Regions from separate parts of the Photorhabdus heterorhabditis genome, predicted to be linked through region 1. Evidence: predicted binding sites of a transcription regulator. Region 1 holds the regulator's gene; the other holds the start of a gene.

The links. Region 1 encodes LexA, which represses DNA repair genes until DNA is damaged. Its sites were predicted from a motif close to TNCTGTATGTACATACAGNA; they were not measured.
Region 2: a site for LexA is predicted at 2,720-2,739, ahead of rmuC (DNA recombination protein RmuC). Genes of this name have one in related genera too.

What each region holds. Positions count from the first base shown of each region.
Region 1 is NZ_LJCS01000018.1:5,887-10,327, forward strand. Features, by position in the region: gene AM629_RS08540 (DUF1266 domain-containing protein) at 50-1,192, opposite strand; gene zur (zinc uptake transcriptional repressor Zur) at 1,412-1,921, shown strand; gene lexA (transcriptional repressor LexA) at 2,330-2,935, opposite strand; gene AM629_RS08555 (diacylglycerol kinase) at 3,055-3,426, opposite strand; gene plsB (glycerol-3-phosphate 1-O-acyltransferase PlsB) at 3,555-4,441, shown strand, end outside.
Region 2 is NZ_LJCS01000032.1:31,784-36,224, forward strand. Features, by position in the region: gene udp (uridine phosphorylase) at 437-1,192, shown strand; gene AM629_RS12255 (tyrosine-protein phosphatase) at 1,289-2,074, shown strand; gene AM629_RS12260 (DedA family protein) at 2,143-2,679, shown strand; gene rmuC (DNA recombination protein RmuC) at 2,806-4,140, shown strand; gene ubiE (bifunctional demethylmenaquinone methyltransferase/2-methoxy-6-polyprenyl-1,4-benzoquinol methylase UbiE) at 4,213-4,441, shown strand, end outside.

The sequences.
Region 1 (4,441 bases):
GTGAGTGCAGCCAACAAAGAGGCAACTTGAAAGATAACGGGTATAAATATTAATGCAGTACACGAGATGCAAGTGACTCATCGATATCTATCTCATAAATTTTCTGTTCTTCTATTCTACTACGTAAAGCGTCTTCAACTAATGTAGAGAAACCGGTCATCATTTGGCGTTCCATAATAATGCCTTTTGGTTCAGGCCATGGAAGATTAGCGATTGGCCAATCGCAATACAATTTATAATAATTAAATTGCTCTAACTTCCCTTTAGCTCTATCAAAATCATTATTCCAGTAAGCATTTCCCAATTGAAAGTTTATATAAAAATCATCAAAGCTACCGAAAATCTCATAAACATAATCAGCGGTTTTCAGCATATTTTTCCATGCCATTTCTTCACTGATATAATCAGCACAAAAGCAGTTACGACTTAAAACGATTGCAAGCCATAAATCGAATCCCCACACCAATGCCGGTGGACGCCCATTAACAGACTGAGAACATTTACGAATATAGTCAGGTGTTACCTCAGCTAATTTAGCAAGAATTTTAAATATTTTTCCATCACTAAGAGCAGTATCAACAACAAAATGTTTTGAATGTATCCCATCCCATAAGGTGGTTATCATTTTCATATAACCTTCTTCATCAATAATTCCCCAGTCGCTATATAATTGGGATTGATGTTCCTGGGCAGCTGATAATGGTAACAGATAATAACAATAATCGTCATGAACAACACGTGACTGTAAAGGATAATGTTCCAAAGTTTCACTCCAAAAACCGAACCAATAGTCACTGACAATATTCAACCGCAATACCTGACGCTTCTCTTCCGGTAAAAGAGATAAACCCGCTTGTTGATAGTAACGCCGTTGCTCCCATTCAGGACGTTTAATAATACGATAAATAATGACAGACAGTAACATTACTACCAATAATGCTACACTTCCTACCTTAGCCAAAAGTAAATAGTCTTCATCTGGAAAAGATACATCACCTATTATTAATAATATAATTGCTACAGATAATATAATCCCCATACATATCGCAATCAAAAATAGAATATTAATGACTGAATATAAAAAACGCATAAAAGGAGATTTTCTTCTCTCACAGATAATATTCTTTATTATCTGATAACCTTTAACAGGGAACTGTCTGTAATGAGGCTGATTTTGTAAAAGGTTTTTCATCACAAATGATTCCTTTTCGGAAATTACCTGTCATACATGATAATTCTTATCTGTGTTATCACAAACTTCAAAGAAACATTATTTTTGTGGCTAAGTACCAATTTAACCAAATTAACTCTATCAGGGGACAATCTCGATGAACTTTTCTGGATAATATTTTCTATCGTAGAAACATGATAACATCACAACATTGTCATCATGCTGGTTGTAAGGGGCGCAATGGAACTCGTTAATCAAAAAAAGTTAATGGAACAGGCGGAAGCTATTTGCCAGGCTCGGGGAGTCCGCTTTACCCCACAGAGGCTTGAAGTTTTACGTCTGATTTCAGAGCAACCTGGAGCAATCAGTGCTTATGATTTGCTGGATTTATTGCGAGCAGCAGAACCACAAGCTAAACCCCCAACCGTCTACCGAGCACTGGAATTTCTGCTAGAACAGGGATTTATTCATAAAATAGAATCTACCAACAGTTATGTGCTGTGCCACCATATTGAACAACCAAGCCACACCTCAGCGATGTTTATTTGTGACCGCTGCGGCTCGGTTTCAGAACGGGATGGCGGTGCCGTTGAATCTGCTATTCAACAATTAGCAAAAACTGCCGGATTCAGTTTACGTCATACAGTAATTGAAGCTCACGGATTGTGTTCACCTTGTGAAGAGATTGAATCTTGCTCTGAACGGGATGAATGCCAACATGACCACAGCATTGAGGTAAAAAAGAAATAAGCAGTCAGTACTTATCCCAATAGGCTACTTTATTTGCCACTGGTTGCAAAAAAATGAACCCGGGCAATACTCAGACAAAAGCTTTAGTTTTTGCATGCACTTTAATACGGTCAGAAAGGTGAACGAAGCGAGTCATCCTCGCATATTATTACTATGTGTACACTCCAATTGTGTACGCTCCATTCTGCTGTGCTGTCTGTATTCACTGTTCATTCACAAGAACAGCCGCAATAATTACACCTACTGAGTTAGACTCTTAATTTTGCTACAAATCAGCTATCAGGATAAAAAGACAACCGCAGAATCACGTTTAAGACAATCGTAATGATACATTCAATAACATGATTCTGCCGGAATATTACAATGTCCTGATCATCACTCAAAAAACAGTGACTTAATATATTACTATCAGATCCAGCCACAGCTACGAATCACTCCGACCGCCAACCCTTCGATTGTTAAGTTTTGATCACGTAGATCAACAACTATTGGTTTAAACTCTGAGTTTTCTGCCAGCAATTCAACTTTATTCCCAGTCTGTCTAAAACGTTTTACCGTTACTTCATCTTCAATACGGGCAACAATAACCTGCCCATTACGAACATCCTGTGTTTTATGCACAGCCAGCAGGTCACCATCCATAATTCCAATATCTTTCATAGACATTCCGCTGACTCTTAACAGGAAATCTGCATTTGGTTTAAACAATGCAGGATCAACCTGATAATGGCTTTCAATATGCTCCTGTGCCAGCAGTGGTTCACCTGCGGCAACACGACCAATCAACGGTAAACCAGATTCTTCAAGCAGCAAACGGATACCCCTGGACGCCCCGGCAACAATCTCTATCACCCCTTTACGAGCCAGCGCTTTTAAATGCTCTTCAGCCGCATTCGGTGAACGAAAGCCAAGATGTGATGCAATTTCAGCGCGCGTTGGCGGCATACCCGTTTGCGAAATGTGGTCACGCACTAAGTCATAAACTTGTTGCTGCCTTGCAGTAAGTGCTTTCACTTCGCCCCCTGTTTGTTTATACAGTCAAACTGTGAGTATATACAGGTAAATAGCAATTGGGAACCTGTCAGGACAGAAAATCAGCCAATTATAATACATTGATCGATGATTAATCGAAATTAACCCATGAAAAACTGCCAAAGAACTGTACTCCAGATAATTAATGCCAGAATAATCGTCAAAAAGACTGCCGCAGAACCCATATCTTTCGCCCGACCGGATAGCTCATGGAACTCACTGCCAATACGATCAACAATCGCCTCAATAGCACTGTTCAGAATTTCCATAATCAAGACCAACATAATTGAACCAATCAGTAAAATACGTTCAATTACGCTGACATCCAGATAAAAGGCAACAATCAGAGCCAATATTGCTACGATTATTTCCTCCCGGAAAGCAGCTTCATTCTGCCATGCAGCCTTAATACCTTTCACCGAATATCTTGTTGCTTTAATAATACGGGTCAGTCCCACGGATTGATTTTTCATAAATTGCTCACATCCTATATGAAGTTGTTTGCCACTTTTCATGTTTATTATTGTCTTAACTCAACAGATCTCAACAACTGTTTCTGGTATGCTTGCGACCTATTGCTAACAAGAGGCTTTAGTTATTTATGTCAGGTTGGCGTAAAATATATTATAAATTATTGAATTTACCACTAAAAATACTGGTAAAGAGCAAACTTATTCCTACAGATCCCATCACTGAATTGCGGCTCGATACTACACGTCCAATCTTGTACGTGTTGCCGTATCACTCCAAAGCAGACTTACTGACATTACGTCAGCAATGCCTGGAGCAGGATCTGCCAGACCCTTTAAATCCACTGGAGGTAGGTGACACTGAACTTCCCGGTTATGTTTTTATTGATAATGGCCCACGCGTATTCCGTTATTACGCACCAAAGCAAGAATCTGTAAAAATTTTCCATGATTATCTGGATTTGCATCGCAATAATCCAAACCTGGATATTCAGATGCTGCCAGTTTCTGTCATGTTTGGCCGTTCACCCGGACGTGAAGGGCAAAGCACCCCATATCTACGGTTACTGAATGGTATCCAGAAATTCTTTGCCATTCTCTGGCTGGGCCGGGATAGTTTTGTACGTTTTTCCAATACAGTATCTCTGCGCTATATGGCGACTGAGCATGGTACTGACAAGACGATTGCCCATAAACTGGCTCGTGTGGCACGGATGCACTATTCTCGTCAGCGTCTGGCGGCAGTAGGTCCGCGCCTACCTGTTCGTCAAGAGCTGTTTAATAAGTTATTGGCGTCGAAAGCAATAGAAAAAGCCGTCTCCGATGAGGTTCGTACCAAGAAAATCTCACATGAGAAAGCTCAACAGAATGCTATCAACATCATGGAAGAGATTGCTGCTAATTTTTCTTATGAAACTCTACGACTGTCAGGACGCGTACTTGGTTGGACCTGGAACCGTCTGTATCAGGGGATCAACGTTCACAATGCTGAGCGGGTCCGTCGTCTGGCACAGGACGG
Region 2 (4,441 bases), on a different contig from region 1:
AACATAGGAGCGGATAATTTATATTTAATGAAGTTGCAGTAGACCTTTGTTTTTCTTCTTCACGGTTAATAAATCAAATCAGTTATTTGGGCCTATTCTCTTCTTGGTGTTGTTTGAAATATAAATATAATTAAACAATTTATTGTTTGTTTCCCAGTGTGAATGTATTCAGATAGCTTATGATTGAGAGAAAACATTCGGCTTTTTTTGTTAAATTTGCAATTGTTGTTCAATCCCGTGTTAATCTTCAGTAATAGTTAGACCACTCATTTTTTCTTGTTTTATGGTTATTTTGTGACTTATGTCTCAAAATAATGTACGTTTTTCTTTTTTATCTTACTTTAAAGTGATATTTATCACTAATAGATGTCTAAATACTCAATACAGTAGATTTCAATTAATTTCATTATAAATTCTTCCCTCTGAGGAGTCTGATATGTCTGATGTGTTTCACTTGGGTCTGACCAAAAGCGACCTGCAAGGCGCAACTCTAGCTATTGTTCCGGGTGATCCGAAACGTGTGGAAAAAATTGCAAGATTAATGGACAACCCAGTTCATCTTGCTTCTTTGCGTGAATTTACGTCATGGCGAGCAGAAATTGATGGTAAAGCAGTTATTGTTTGCTCCACGGGTATAGGTGGTCCATCAACGTCCATTGCTGTTGAAGAATTAGCACAATTAGGTGTTCGTACTTTCCTGCGTATTGGTACAACAGGGGCAATTCAAGAAAATATTAATGTTGGTGATGTACTGGTAACCACGGCGGCTGTTCGCTTGGATGGTGCTAGCTTGCATTTTGCGCCGATGGAATTTCCGGCAGTTGCAGATTTTGAATGTACAACTGCGTTGTATGAAACGGCAAAAGATTTAGGTGCAACGACACATGTTGGCGTAACAGCTTCTTCAGATACTTTCTATCCTGGTCAGGAACGTTATGATACCTATTCTGGCCGTGTTGTGAGTCGTTTCAAAGGGTCAATGGCTGAATGGCAGGCAATGGGCGTCATGAACTATGAAATGGAATCTGCAACTTTGTTGACTATGTGTGCAAGCCAGGGGCTGCGTGCGGGTATGGTTGCTGGTGTCATTGTTAACCGTACTCAGCAGGAAATCCCTGATGTTGAATTGCTAAAGAAAACCGAGAGCAGTGCATTGATGATCGTAGTAGAGGCTGCTCGCCGCCTATTGTAAATCATATTCTTTAGGGCCGGAATATTCCGGCTCACTCTTCTTTTTAGATAGAAATCTGTTAATGTCTTAATATTTTACAACTAATTAAGAGTAATCATGATTACAACATCCTTCTTATTACATCCATCGGCGCTTCCCCTCCATGGAGGGATTAATTTCCGTGATTTAGGTGGTAAAACGGTAGTCAGTGGCGGGAAAATCAAATCAGGTTTACTTTTCCGTTCCGGTTCTCTAGATCTTTTGACAGAAAAAGACCAATCTTTCTTGGCAAAGAAAAACCTGTTTCAAATTATAGATTATCGGGATATAAGTGAAATATCTGATAAGCCCGATCAGATATGGAATGGTGCTAATTATCACCATGCCCCTGCTAATCCATTATCTGAGGAGGTGAATGCTAATCTGGAGAAATTAGCGTCAGAAACGTTGGAACAATTTAATCCACAGGCATTTATGTTCCGTCTTTATGAATTATTGCCTTTAAAAAACCCCGCTTATAAGACACTGGTTAGCTTACTGCAACAGCCGGAAAAAGGCGGAATAGTACAACATTGTGCGGTAGGTAAAGATAGAACCGGTGTAGGTTCTGCGCTGGTGTTGTTTGCACTTGGCGCTGATTTGGACACGGTAATGGAAGATTATTTGGTGACTAATTCTACGTTGGCTCCTTACCGAGAGTATTTGTTGAATGAACATGCGAAAACCATGAGTGACAATGTGGTTGAGAAATTCGCTTATGTCTATTCCGTCAGAGAAGAGTTTCTCATGACGGCATTAAACAGTATTAATCAGAATTATGGCAGTGTAGATGTATGGCTGGAGAAAGACTTTGGCCTTGATTGTGCAGCCCGTAAGAAATTACAAGGTTATTTCCTTGAATAAAATATCGGTTTAATTCTGGTTAATACGGTAGTAGTTAAATTGAATATGGTATTAATCAATATAGGAATATGAATTTGAGCCTCCATGAATTAGTTGATCTGGTTGTAGATTTTGTTAAAGCCCATGATACTTGGATCATACCGATAATTTTCTTACTCGCTTTTGGTGAATCTTTAGCTTTTTTCTCCTTGCTATTGCCAGCAACTATCATATTGCTCGGATTAGGTGCATTAATAGGTGAAAGTGGCCTTAATTTTTGGCCAATGTGGTTGGCAGCAGCAGCAGGGGCCTTTTTCGGCGATTGGGTATCCTACATCGTTGGTGCTTATTTTAAAGGTGATGTTGTCAAGATTTGGCCGATTTCCCGCAAGCCACAGTTGTTGACACGAGTGCACCATTTCTTTGATCGTTGGGGTATTTGGAGCATTTTCTTCGGTCGGTTCTTTGGCCCATTTCGTGCAATTGTGCCATTAGTGGCGGGGATCTGTACTATGCCATTGCGCTATTTTCAAATTGCTAATATCTGTTCTGCACTTATCTGGTCTTTTGGGATATTAGCGCCAGGTGCTTTTGGTTTGCAATGGCTGGCTGAATGGATGAGCTGATTGCGAGTGGCTTCGCAAACTGAACCATTTATATAAATCAATCTGGACATATATACAGTATCTATTTAATTTAACTGGCTGAAGAATGTAACAGAGGAAATACAGGTGGATATCCAGTTGCTATATATGTTGATTGGTATTTTCGGGGGCTTGCTGGGTGGGGGCGTTATCGTCTGGCTTTCTGTTTATCAACGTATTCAGCAACAAGAACGGGAGTTCCGGGAATTAAACAGCCAGCTTGCAGTTGCCAATGAAAAACTTGAGCAGTTGGCTTACTGGCGGGCTGAATGTGAACAATTGAACCAGGAATTGCGAGCCCAGAGAGAAGTCAACAGCGTGCAGGAATCTGAACTACGGGAAGTGACTACTCGGCTGGAAGAGAGTCGCCTTGCAGCTGAGGAGAAACAGCGGTTATTGATCAATAGTGAACTACGTCTGAATACTCAATTTGAAAATTTGGCTAACCGTATTTTTGAACAAACTGGTCGTCGTACAGATGAGCAAAATCGGCAGAGTCTTAGTAGTCTTCTGACTCCGTTTCGTGAACAACTTGATGGTTTTCGCCGCCAGGTACAGGAGAGTTTTGGTCAGGAAGCCCGTGAACGGCATACTCTTACACATGAAATCCGTAATTTACAGCAACTGAATGCCCAGATGGCGAAAGAGGCTGTTAATCTGACAAATGCCCTTAAAGGTGATAACAAAATTCAAGGAGATTGGGGGGAAGTGGTGCTTGCTCGTATTCTGGAAGCCTCTGGGTTACGAGAGGGACATGAATTTTGCACTCAGGTGAATATCAAGGTAGAGGGTAACAGTCGTTTCCAACCCGATGTTATTGTTCATTTGCCGCAAGGGAAAGATGTGGTTATCGATGCCAAAATGTCACTAGTGGCTTATGAGCGTTATTTTAACAGTGAAGATCGGCATCAGCAGGAATTAGCCCTTCAGGACCATATTAACTCAATTAAAGGCCATATTCGCGGCTTGAGTCGTAAAGATTACCAGCAACTACCTGGGTTGAAATCGCTGGACTATGTACTGATGTTTATTCCAGTTGAACCCGCTTATTTGATTGCGCTCAACAGAGCGCCTGAGCTGCTTGATGAGGCACTTAAACACAATATTATGCTGGTTAGCCCATCAACATTATTAGTTGCAGTGCGTACTATCAATAACTTGTGGCGATATGAGTATCAGAGCCAAAATGCTCGTTTAATCGCGGATAAGGCTTCTAGAATGTACGATAAGATGCGTTTGTTTGTTGAGGATATGCAAGGTTTAGGGCAAAGCTTGGATAAGGCCCAACTTAATTATCGGTTGGCAATGAAAAAGCTTACTGAGGGACGTGGTAATCTGATTAGCCAGGCGGAGGGTTTTCGTAGTTTAGGAGTTGAAGTAAAACGTCCTATTGATCCTGAATTAGCTGATAGGGCTAACCAACCATCCTGTGCTAATGATTAACGCTAGGATGGGGTTTTGTATGAAAGGCTGATACACTTTTATAACAGTTTGAGTAAAAAGCGGGCAAATAACATGGTAGACCAAACGAAACAAACCACACATTTTGGTTTCCGCACTGTAGCGAAAGATGAAAAAGAGGGCATGGTAGCTGAAGTGTTTCATTCTGTTGCTGCAAAATACGATTTAATGAATGATTTAATGTCGTTTGGCATCCATCGTATCTGGAAGCGTGTGGCGATTAATGCCAGTGGTGTTCGCCGGGGTCAACGGGTGCTTGATTTGGCTGGTGGTACGGGAGATC